2 regions of the Labrys methylaminiphilus subsp. lupini genome follow, and region 2 is predicted to be linked to the other one. Evidence: riboswitches for the same ligand, from Rfam matches in the RefSeq annotation. Region 2 holds a riboswitch; the other holds the start of a gene.

Region 1 (5,721 bases), 940 kb from region 2:
CAAGAACATCGTCGGCGTCGTGCTCGCCTGCAACAATTACGAGATCATCGATCTCGGCGTGATGGTGCCGTCGGCAAAAATCCTCGAGGTGGCGCGTCAGGAGAAGGTCGACATCATCGGGCTGTCCGGCCTGATCACACCCTCGCTCGACGAAATGGTGCATGTCGCCGCCGAGATGGAACGCGAGGGCTTCGACATCCCCTTGCTGATCGGCGGCGCCACTACCAGCCGCGTCCATACTGCCGTGAAGGTGCATCCGCGCTATGACCGTGGCCAGGCCGTCTATGTGACGGATGCGAGCCGCGCCGTCGGCGTCGTCTCCAGCCTGCTGTCCCCCGCGAACAAGGCGGGCTATGTCGAAACCGTCCAGGCCGAATACGCCAAGGTCGCGGCGGCGCATGCCCGCAGCGAGGCCGACAAGCTGCGCCTGCCGCTCGCCAAGGCCAGGGCCAACGCCCACAAGGTGGATTGGACAGGCTTCACGGCACCGAAACCATCCTTCCTGGGAACACGGGTCTTCGAGAACTACGATCTCGCCGAGCTTTCGCGCTACATCGACTGGACGCCGTTCTTCCAGACCTGGGAACTGAAGGGGCGTTATCCCGCCATCCTGTCCGACGAGAAGCAGGGAGCGGCTGCACGCCAGCTTTTCGACGATGCCCAGGCCATATTGGCACGCATCATCGCGGAGAAATGGTTCCGGCCGAAAGCCATAATCGGCTTCTGGCCGGCGAACGCCGTCGGCGACGATATACATTTGTATACGGATGAGAACCGCAGCCGGAAGCTCGCAAGCCTGCACACCCTGCGCCAGCAGCTCACCAAGCGCGACGGGCGGGCCAATGTAGCCCTCTCCGACTTCGTTGCCCCTGAAACGAGTGGCCAGGGCGACTATCTCGGCGGCTTCGTGGTCACGGCCGGCATGGAAGAGGACGAGATCGCCAAGCGCTTCGAACGCGCCAATGACGACTATGGCTCGATCATGGTCAAGGCTCTGGCCGACCGTTTCGCCGAGGCTTTCGCCGAACGCATGCATGAGCGCGTCCGCAAGGAGTTCTGGGGCTATGCGATCGACGAGAACCTGGCCCCCGACCAACTCATCGGCGAACCCTATCGCGGTATCCGCCCTGCCCCCGGCTATCCCGCCCAGCCCGACCATACCGAGAAGGGCACACTGTTCCACCTGCTCGACGCCGAAGAACGCATCGGCGTACGCCTGACCGAGAGCTATGCGATGTGGCCGGGCGCCTCGGTGTCCGGGCTCTATTTCGCCCATCCCGATGCCTATTACTTCGGGGTGTCGAAGATCGAGCAGGACCAGGTCGAGGATTACGCCGCCCGCAAGGGCATGACGGTGAACGAAGTCGAACGCTGGCTTTCGCCAGTGCTGAACTATGTGCCGCGAACGGCGGAGGCGGCGGAGTAGATTCCCGGGATCGCCGGCTTCCGGTCCGCGGATATGCACGGGGAACATGGAGGGTCGATCTCCAGATCGACCCTCCAATCCCGCAAGGTGAGAGCCCCTCTGCCCACCGCTCACGCTCCCAGGATTGCCATTGATTTCCATTCACCACAGGATTAACTCTCTCCTCGTGGTGATTTGGCCGGCCGGCTTGCAGCCACGTTAAACAACTCGCTAAAGGGCCGCTGGATGCATTCCATCCGTGGACCTGTCGCATTGCTTTCCGGCTGGCCCAACGTCGATCGAGTGCAACATGCCTATCAAGATTCCGGATACCCTGCCCGCCTTCTCCACCCTGGTCAGCGAAGGGGTGCGGGTGATGACGGAAACTGCCGCCATCCGGCAAGATATCCGTCCGCTGCAGATAGGCCTGCTCAATCTGATGCCCAACAAGATCCGCACCGAGCTGCAGATGGCGCGCCTGGTCGGCGCCACGCCGCTGCAGGTCGAACTCTCGCTGGTGCGTGTCGGCGGCCACCGTGCCAAGAATACCTCCGAGGACCACCTGCTTGCCTTCTACGAAACCTGGGAAGAGGTGCGCGAGCGCAAATTCGACGGCTTCATCATCACCGGCGCGCCGGTGGAGACCCTGCCCTTCGAAGACGTGACCTATTGGAAGGAACTCGAGCAGATCCTCGACTGGACCACGACCAACGTGCATTCCACGCTGAACGTGTGCTGGGGCGCGATGGCGGCCATCTGGCATTTCCACCGCATTCCCAAATATGACCTGACCGAGAAGGCCTTTGGTGTCTACCAGCACCACAACCGCAAGCCTTCCTCGATCTATCTCAACGGCTTTTCAGACGACTTCCACATACCCGTCTCGCGTTGGACGGAGGTCCGCAGCGAAGATGTGCGCAAGAATGCCGAGTTGGAGATCTTGATGGATTCGGACGAAACCGGCGTGTGTCTCATTCACGAGCAAAAGGGCAACCGGCTCTATCTGTTCAACCATGTCGAATATGAATCGACCTCGCTGGCCGATGAGTATTTCCGCGACGTCGACTCGGGCGTGCCGATCAAGCTGCCGAAGAACTACTTCCCCTATGACGATCCATCCTTCCCGCCGCGCAATTTCTGGCGCAGCCACGCCCATCTTCTGTTCGGCAACTGGATCAACGAGATCTACCAGACGACATCCTATGACCTGAGCGAAGTCGGCAGGGGGCGCTGAGATTCTCTCGGGTGCACGGGCGCTTAGGCGCGGATTGGAGGGTCGATCTCCAGATCGACCATCTTGGAAGCACCGTCGCGCAGGAAAGGAAGAAGGTCGATCTGCAGATCGACCCTCCAATCCGCGCTTATCCTGCTAAAAAAGTGCCCGTGCCCCCCGGAAGCCCCTCAATCCTTGGCGCGATCCATGCGCATCAGCAACTGCTCGGTCTTGGCGTCTTCGATGCGGTTGTGCAGCCGGCCGGCCTCCTGCTGGTCCGTGCAAGGTCTTGATCGGCGTCACGCAGGTCTGGATCAGCATCACCGTGCCCATGGCCAGATAGGCCTTGATCCAGGCCGAGGCGGGTGGCAGTCGGCGCACCATCGCCAATCGCACCTTGATCGCGCTCGCCAATGGCTATCTGGATTTCGCCGCCGAGCATGGGGGACGCTGGCACGCCCTCTTCGACTTCCGCCTTCCGGACGGCCAGGACCTGCCGGAAGACCATTTGTGCCAGCAGGATGCACTCTTCCAGCATCTGGAAGCCCCGCTCGCCGTGCTCCAGCCGGGTCTGCCTCTTTCCGAAAGATCTCTTCTCGCCCGCTCTCTCTTCTCGGCCGCCCATGGCATGGTGCTGCTCGGACTGGAGGGCAAGCTGGTGCAGTTGCCCCTGCCCTATCTGCGCGAACAGGTCGCCCTGGTGGTCAGCGCCATGGGCCGAGGCCTCGAATGCAGCTGAGGGCTTGTTCCTCTGCAGGCGTCAAAGCAAGCCCAATCGCCTCGCAACACGCCTGCGCTGGTCGATGATGGTGTGCCGATAAAGGGAGGGCTCCAATCGAAACTCTGGTGAAATCGGCCATGTCATGCCTGCAAGATCGAGCATGGTCTGGGCATTGCTGCCCATCTTGGACATGCCGGTTCCCCCTTCGCCGAAGCGAACCACCACATTGTCGCCAAGCCGGACGATCTGGCCGTTGTTGGGGCCGTTGACGCCGCGGGCGCAAGGCCAGGCGCAGACCACATCTTCGAATGTCAGCCCGCAATCGGGCGTGAGGATGCTGAGTATGCTCGCCAGCGCGCTGATGGCGTAGCTTCTGCTGTAGACAGGCAAGCCGATGACCCCGCCGCAGGTCAATTTCATGACGAGATGGCTGGACGTCCGCCCGACCTCGACAAAATGCGTCTGCTTCATGCCGGTGAATGGCAGATTTCTCACCCTATCGGGATCGGTGATCCGAAACAGGAGCTGCGCCGAAAGCCCGGTCGCGATGGTCTGATGGGGTACCGGCAGGTCGAACCGAAGGCGATCCGATAGGCGAGACAGTGCCGAGCCCACCCGATCATAGTGAAAGGTCGCTGTCGGGCCGAGGGAGAGACATAGATGGTCTAGGGCAACATGCGTGCGTGCGCCTGTCTGGAGATCCTCTAGCGCAATCGCAGCCGCTCGTGGCATGCCTTTTTCGTCCCTGTCGAAATAGACAGAAGTCAGGCGTTGCCGATGCCGGCATTCGATGCCGTGCCGCTGCATCGCCTCCATGCAGACGCGATCAAAGCCGTGGCGAATGCAGCCATTGCCCAGGAAGAGGTCGCCGGACACCACGCGCTCCAGGATGCCGGGGCCATAAAAGCGTTGCAGGCCAGCGGCATCGAGCTTTTCGACGGCAAGGCCGACGTCCTCCGCAAGCTCCCTGTTGTCGATCAGTGAAGCGTCGTGGTTCTTGCGGGAGAGATAGAGGAAAACAGCGCGGGGTCCGTCCTGGTCGAGACGCAGTCGGATCGACAGCCGCCTTTCGATTTCGCTCAGGATCCGTGTCGAGACCTTGCTGGCCAGGCGGCTCTTCACATGATCCGTCTGCAGTCCGAGAAGCTTGCGAAGGTGCTGTACCAGACCATGCCACTCATTGTGAAGATAGACGGGCAGGTCCCGCAACCGAACGCCACGAGGCCACAGGTCGACCTTCTTGTAGTCGAGGTCGAGGGCGACCGATGCATCCTTCTCGCCCAAAATCGCCCGCTTGAGGGCGGTCGCCAGGATGCCAAGCCCCGTATTGTCGAGCTCGGCATTGAGCGCATTGGCGTGATTGACATGCTCGTAGCTCGCCGACCCGCTCTCATTGGATTGCTCAGCGCCATCGAGGACGAAAATCACCTCCGAAGCCTCGGCCTGATCTGTCTCCAGGCCGCTGAGGAGAGCCCCGATCTTAGCGGCGGGGCCCCCGACGAAAATCGCCCTCGGCCGACAAGACCCCGCCTCCCGCGCCGCTCGGTGTTCCCCTACGAGGCGCCGCACTTCCGCGGGGGCCTGGTCCAGTCGTGCAATGAAAACCTGGTTTTCTCCCCTCACCCTTACGCCTCGAAGGGCGAAGGCAGGCTGGTAGGGACTTTCGGAAACCAGGGAGGGACTGGCCTCGACCATGGCCTCATAGGCCTGGCGTACGCGAGAAGACGGATTTACCCAGACGGCCTTGCCCGCGAAATAATCTCCTTCCAGTAGATAATCCAGGAACCTGTCGCCGGCGGGATTGGCATGCGTCATTGCCTTCCGCAGATGGTCGAGCGAAGGAAAAGCTGCCCTCGGCATCGCATTGAAAAAGGACTGAGAAGCCTCAGGCGTGGGCTCGTCGCGATCGAGGTCGGGAAGAGTGAGTTCGGAAGGCATGCTGCGATCTGCGAAGACAGGAAAATTGTACCTTCATGCAATATCGCTTTCTACAGCCGCAAGTAGAACAATTTGCAAAGCACCACCCGGATCGCGACATCCGGATGGCTAGGCCGGCCGATGCGGCGATATCGACGACAGCCCGGCTGACTCAAGCCGATACTCGAACGACGATTAGCGCCAGTTCCTCGATCCGGCCTATCCTTCGACTTATTGTGGCAGAGCCAGCCTGCCCGATCCCAACGCCGAGGTAATGGCCCAGCCGAAACCCGCCGGAATGCTATTGCGATGGTTCTTGCCCGGCACCACCAGCGAGCGGATGCTCAGGCCCGGAAAGCCGCGTTCTCGCAGGCGCGCCTCGAATGCCTTCACGCCGCCAACCATATCCTTGGTGTAGCCGCGCCGTCCCGCATCGTAGCGGGAGACTTCGTCGCCACCGACATA
Region 2 (5,721 bases):
CGAAGGTCGACTTGCCGGCGCCGTTCTCGCCCAACAAGGCGTGAATTTCATGCGGCATGATCTTGAGATCGATACCGTCATTCGCTCTCAGCGCACCGAAGATCTTGACGATACCCCTCGCTTCGATCAGGGGCGTGTGAGCGTCTGCCATTGCTGCCACATTCATGGACGTGCCCAATCCATAGGCGCAAATAGAGCAGATGCGAAGAGTTCAGGCATGGTGACGCAGCTTTTCCCCAACTCAGCGACGTACCAGGACCGAAGCGTTTTGCGATTGAGTGGAATCACCAAGAATCGCAAAGACGCATCGAAGCAGAGACGCTAGGGCAAACACGCGTTCAAGCGTGAACGCGCTTTGCTCTAGGCCTGCCGCCGGCCGTCTTTCAGGACCGGCATCTGGCTGCCGGCCTGACGGGGTAACTGCAAGATCTGGGCCACGACGGAAGCCGCTATGACTGCCGGCTCCTTGCCCTCGATGCCGGGCACCCCGATCGGGCAGATCATGCCCTCGATCAGGCGCTCTGTCAGGCCCGCTTGCCGCAATTGCGAGAGGAAGCGGGCTCGCTTGGTCTGGGAGCCGATCACACCGACATAGGCAAAGCGGTCCGCTGCCAAGGCCGTCGAAACGATGGCAAGATCGAGCGCATGGCTATGCGTCATGACGACGATGCGTGCACGATCGGGCGCGCCGGCCAGGATCCGCCCGGGCTCCGCATCGCGGCGGAGCACGACATTCTGAGGCACGTGGCTCGGGAAGGCATCGGGCCGAGCATCGCACCAGACCACATCGATCGGCAGAGGCGCCAACGCCAGGATCAACGCCCTACCGACATGGCCGGCTCCGAACAGATAGAGAGAAGGGTTGGCGGGCTCCAGTCTTTCGAGCAGGCGCCCATCCGGCAGAAAACGGCTGGCCGCTTCCGCGGGCAGCCCTTGCGCCTCGGCATCCGTAGCCGGGCGACGCATGAAACCGCCCCGGTCCTGCGGCATACCGATGAGGACATGTCCCCTATTGACCGATGGCGCCGCAAGTTCGCTCAGCCAGGCGAGATCGTCTCGTTCCAGGCGTTCCAGCATCAGGCCGACCCGGCCACCACAGCACTGGCCGAGATCAGGGCCCAGAGCCTTGTCCATGGAACGTAGACGGCGACCCTCCCCGGCGGAGAGGAGAGCCTGAGCTTCCGCCAGCACCTGCCATTCCAGGGTACCGCCCCCGACCGTGCCGGAAAAAGCCCCGTCCGCCCGCACGGCCATGCGCGTGCCCGCCTCGCGCGGGCTCGAGCCACGCGCGTCCATGATGGTGACGAGTACGGCGCGGCCGTCCCGCTCGACCATGGCTTTCAGCGTCGCGAAGATCCCCATCGCTCTGCCCGCACCCATGCCGGTTTAAGTACCAGCATGATAACGCTTTGGGGCGACCGCGCCAAAGTTCAATTCGGGGGCCGGTCTTCAGACCAGCCCGGACTCCTCCAGGGAGCGCGGTATTTCCTGGCTGGTCCGAGGACCAGCCTCCCGATTACAGTGCCTTGTCGAGCGCCTGCGTGAAATCGGCGATCAGGTCATCGGAGCTCTCGATGCCGGCCGAGAAGCGCAGCATGCCCTGGCGGATACCCATGCCCAGGCGCGCGTCTTCCTCGAAGCGCTGATGGGTGGTGGTCGAAGGATGGGTGATCAGGCTCTTGGTGTCGCCGAGATTGTTGGAGATGCGGGTGATCTTCAGCGCATTGGCAACCTTGAACGCCGCGCTCTTGCCGCCCTTCACCTCGAAGGTCACCAGCGTGCCGCCCGCCTTCATTTGGCGGCGTGCGAGTTCCACCTGCGGATGATCGTCGCGGAAGGGATAGATCACGCGCTCGACTGCCTTGTGGTTCCCCAGGGCATCGGCAACCTTTACCGCATTGGCGATCTGGCGTTCGACCCTGAGTTCCAGAGTCTCCAGGCCCTTGAGCATCACCCAGGCATTGAAAGGCGAGATCGAGGGACCGGTCTGGCGCAAATAGGTTTGGATGTGGTCGTTGATGAACTTCTCGGATGCCAGGATCACGCCGGCCAGACAGCGGCCCTGCCCGTCAATATGCTTGGTGGCCGAATAGACCACGCAATCGGCACCGAGTTCGAGCGGGCTCTGCAGCAGCGGCGTCGCGAAGACATTATCCACCACCAGCGTGGCGCCGGCGCTCTTGGCGATCTTGGCTATGGCGGCGATGTCGAGAATCTCGAGCGTGGGATTGGTCGGGCTTTCAAGGAAGAACACCTTCGTCTCCGGCCGCACCGCCGCCTGCCATTGGGCAAGCTCGGTGCCGTCGACCAGGGTGGAGGTGACGCCGAAGCGCGGCAGCAATTCCTCGATGACATAGCGGCATGAGCCGAACAGCGCCTTGGCGGCGACGACGTGGTCGCCGGTCTTGAGCTGGCCGATCAGGGTCGCGGTGACGGCGGCCATGCCCGAGGCGGTGGCGCGAGCTGCCTCGGCTCCCTCCAGTTCCGCCATGCGCTGCTCGAACATCGCCACGGTGGGATTGGAAAAGCGGCTATAGATGAAGCCGACATCCTCGCCCTTGAAGCGGGCCTCCGCCTGTTCGGCACTCTCGTAGACAAATCCCTGGGTGAGGAACAGCGCCTCCGACGTCTCCGCATATTGCGAGCGCAGCGTGCCGGCATGCACGAGCCGGGTGGCCGGGCGCAATTCCCGGGTGGAAGGTGCTGAAGTCAAAGGTTTGGTCATCTGCGGCAATCCCGATAGCCGCAAGTCGAGCGCCAGCGCTCTTTCCCACGGCCCTTTAGCGAGTTGTTTTACGTGGCTGCAAGCCGGCCGGCCCAAATCCACCACGACGAAGACTGTTGAGTAGCCCTACTCCCGGATGGCGTCAATGGATGGTTTCGTCTAGCAAGACCAGGAACCGCAATAAGCTGGCAGAAAAAAGCGAGAGCCATGCCCTCCCCGAACATCCCGCATTCCCCAGGCCTTCTGCACACTTTTGGCATCCTGCCCTCCCAGGCGATTGCTGGCCTGGTCGAGACGGGAGCCGTCCGCATCGAACAACCTCTGGCTTCGGATCAGATTCAGCCCGCCAGTCTCGATCTGCGCCTCGGCGCCAAGGCCTACCGCATGCGGGCGAGCTTCCTGCCGGGGCCGCGCAACACCGTGGCCGAGCGCATCAGGGACCTCGCCTTGCATGAGATCGACCTGACCAAGGGTGCCGTGCTGGAGACGGGCTGCGTCTATATCGTGCCCCTGCTCGAAAGCCTGCAAATGCCGGATGGCGTTCTCGCTTCCACCAATCCCAAGAGCTCGACCGGTCGCCTCGACGTCTTCACCCGTGTCATCACCGACCATGCCCGCGCCTTCGACCAGGTCGAGGCGGGTTATGACGGGCCGCTCTATGCTGAAATCGGACCGCGCACCTTCCCGGTGCTGGTGCGGACGGGATCGCGCCTGAGCCAGATCCGCTTCCGCCGTGGCGAAGCCCGCATCGACGATGCCTCCTTGCGCGAATTGCAGCGCCGCATGGGCCTGGTTTCGTCGCCCGACCCGGACATCGCCGGCGGTGTCGCCGTCTCCGTCGACCTCACCGGCTTCGGCGACGGTATCGTCGGCTACCGCGCCAAGCGCCACACCGCCGTTGTTGATGTCGACAAGCGGGCGGCCTGCGATCTGCTCGATTTCTGGGAGCCCATCCCTCATCGCGGCAAGAACGACATGATCCTCGACCCGGACGAGTTCTACATCCTGGCGTCCAAGGAAGCCGTGCATGTGCCACCGGAATTCGCGGCCGAAATGGTGCCGTTCGACCCGCTCGTGGGCGAGTTCCGCGTGCATTATGCCGGCTTCTTCGATCCCGGCTTCGGCTATTCGCCCGATGGCATGGAGGCGGCCAGGGCCGTGCTGGAAGTGCGCTCGCGCGAGGTGCCCTTCATCGTCGAGGACGGCCAGATCGTCGGGCGCCTGATCTATGAGCGCATGCTCGAACGCCCTCAGATCCTATACGGCTCCGGCCTCAATTCGAACTATCAGGGCCAGGCGCTGAAACTATCCAAGCATTTCAAATGAAGCTTTTCCTCTAGCTGGGGTCTCGCACCTTGAAGCAATTTGTCATCGCCGTTGCTGCTGGCGTTTCGGTTCTGACATTTCATGCCCCGCAAGCGCGGGCCATGGACTGCTTCGGTGGTTTCAGCTGCGAGGAAATCGGGGCGGCCGCATTCTCCTTCAAGGTGGTGCGTGACTGCCCTGCCCAATTTCAGATCCGCCCCAGTAAGAGGGACAAATTCGAGCGGGCGATGGTGGCGCTGCGCAATCGCCCCCTTGCCAATGTCACTGGTAATGAGGAATTCACCTCGACCCCACGACAATATGGTGCAGGTGTCTGCGAAGGAGCTGCACGAAAATTCAAGAATGGCTCGGTCGAATTCATCGAGCTGAAACCTCAGGCCAGACGCAAGTGAACCCAGGCGGGATGTTCTCGCCGGAGGTGTCGTAACGAGAAAGAGCGACCCGGCGGGCCGCCCTGTTGTTCGTTTGCGGATATGGTTGCGTCAGGCCGGCTTCGCCCGTCGCTCGAAGGAGACGACGAATTTGACGATCAGAAGGAAGGTGGCGGCCTCCACGGCGGCGACGATCCAAAGGCCCGTCGACATGGCGCCGGCATCCCTTAGATAGCCCATCAGGTAGGGCGCGCCGAAGCCTGCGAGATTGGCAACCGAGTTGATCAGGGCGATGCCGACGGCAGCCGCCGAGCCGGCAAGGAAATGGTTCGGCATCTGCCAGAACACCGGGATCGCCGACATGGTGCCGACCACCGCCAGGGCGAGCGCCCCTAGTGCAAGCGGCGCGCTGCCGGGTACGGCGAAACCGAGGATGGTGAGGCCGATCGCTCCGGCCAGAGCGGCCAGGCCGCAATGATAGCGCACTTCATTGGCACGGTCGGAATGGATGCCGTTGGAGATCATGCCGACGGCTCCGCAGGCATAGATCGCAGCCATGATCCAGCCCACCGTGGCCGGACTGGTGAAGCCGACCTCCCGTACGATGGTGGGACCGAAGAAGGTCAGCGCGGAATTGGCCATGATGATGCAGAAGAAGATGGCGATGAACTTCCACACGATCGGGTTCTTCAATGACTGCAGCACATTGTGCTCGCGATGGCCGAGCGCCTTGCGGTCGCGCTCGAGATCGCTGAGCAGCAGCCCGCGTTCATCCGCTGTCAGCCAATGGGCATGGTCGGGCTTGTCGGTCAGATAATAGAGGGTGGCAAGGCCCGCCAGGACCGAGGGGATGCCTTCCAGCAGGAACACCCACTGCCAGCCCGCCCAACCATTCGCGCCGCCGAGCTGGGTCATGATGGTGCCCGCCATCGGCCCGCCCACGACGCCCGCCAATGCCGAGGCCGACATGAACAGGCCAAAGGCCTTGGCGCGGCGCAGGGATGGGAACCAGTAGGTGAGGTAGAGAATGACGCCGGGATAGAAGCCGGCCTCGAACACGCCGAGCAGGAATCGTAGCGTGTAGAACTGCCAGGGCGTGGTGACGAACATCATCAGGATGCAGATGATGCCCCAACCGATGGTGATGCGGGCGAGGGTTCTCTTGGCGCCGATCCGTTCGAGCAGCATGTTGCTCGGAACTTCGAAGAAAAAGTAGCCCAGGAAGAACACGCCGGCGCCCAGGCCGTAGACCGTTTCGCTGAACTGCAGGTCCTGGAGCATGGTCAGCTTGGCAAAACC

The links. Region 2 has a riboswitch for S-adenosylmethionine ahead of ACN6KF_RS06660 (O-succinylhomoserine sulfhydrylase). Riboswitches for the same ligand answer to the same signal wherever they lie in the genome.
Region 1: another riboswitch for S-adenosylmethionine. It lies ahead of metA (homoserine O-acetyltransferase MetA); the one in region 2 lies ahead of ACN6KF_RS06660 (O-succinylhomoserine sulfhydrylase).

Annotation. Positions count from the first base shown of each region.
Region 1 covers NZ_JBMDIH010000001.1:2,375,328-2,381,048, forward strand. Annotated here, with positions in the region: gene metH (methionine synthase) at 1-1,426, shown strand, start outside; SAM riboswitch at 1,583-1,660, shown strand; gene metA (homoserine O-acetyltransferase MetA) at 1,716-2,639, shown strand; gene ACN6KF_RS11210 (TetR-like C-terminal domain-containing protein) at 2,965-3,357, shown strand; gene ACN6KF_RS11215 (hypothetical protein) at 3,379-5,277, opposite strand; gene ACN6KF_RS11220 (alpha/beta hydrolase) at 5,488-5,721, opposite strand, start outside.
Region 2 covers NZ_JBMDIH010000001.1:1,439,590-1,445,310, reverse strand. Annotated here, with positions in the region: gene ACN6KF_RS06670 (ABC transporter ATP-binding protein) at 1-166, opposite strand, end outside; gene xdhC (xanthine dehydrogenase accessory protein XdhC) at 361-1,362, opposite strand; gene ACN6KF_RS06660 (O-succinylhomoserine sulfhydrylase) at 1,517-2,725, opposite strand; SAM riboswitch at 2,761-2,840, opposite strand; gene ACN6KF_RS06655 (2'-deoxycytidine 5'-triphosphate deaminase) at 2,933-4,051, shown strand; gene ACN6KF_RS06650 (hypothetical protein) at 4,081-4,443, shown strand; gene ACN6KF_RS06645 (MFS transporter) at 4,534-5,721, opposite strand, start outside.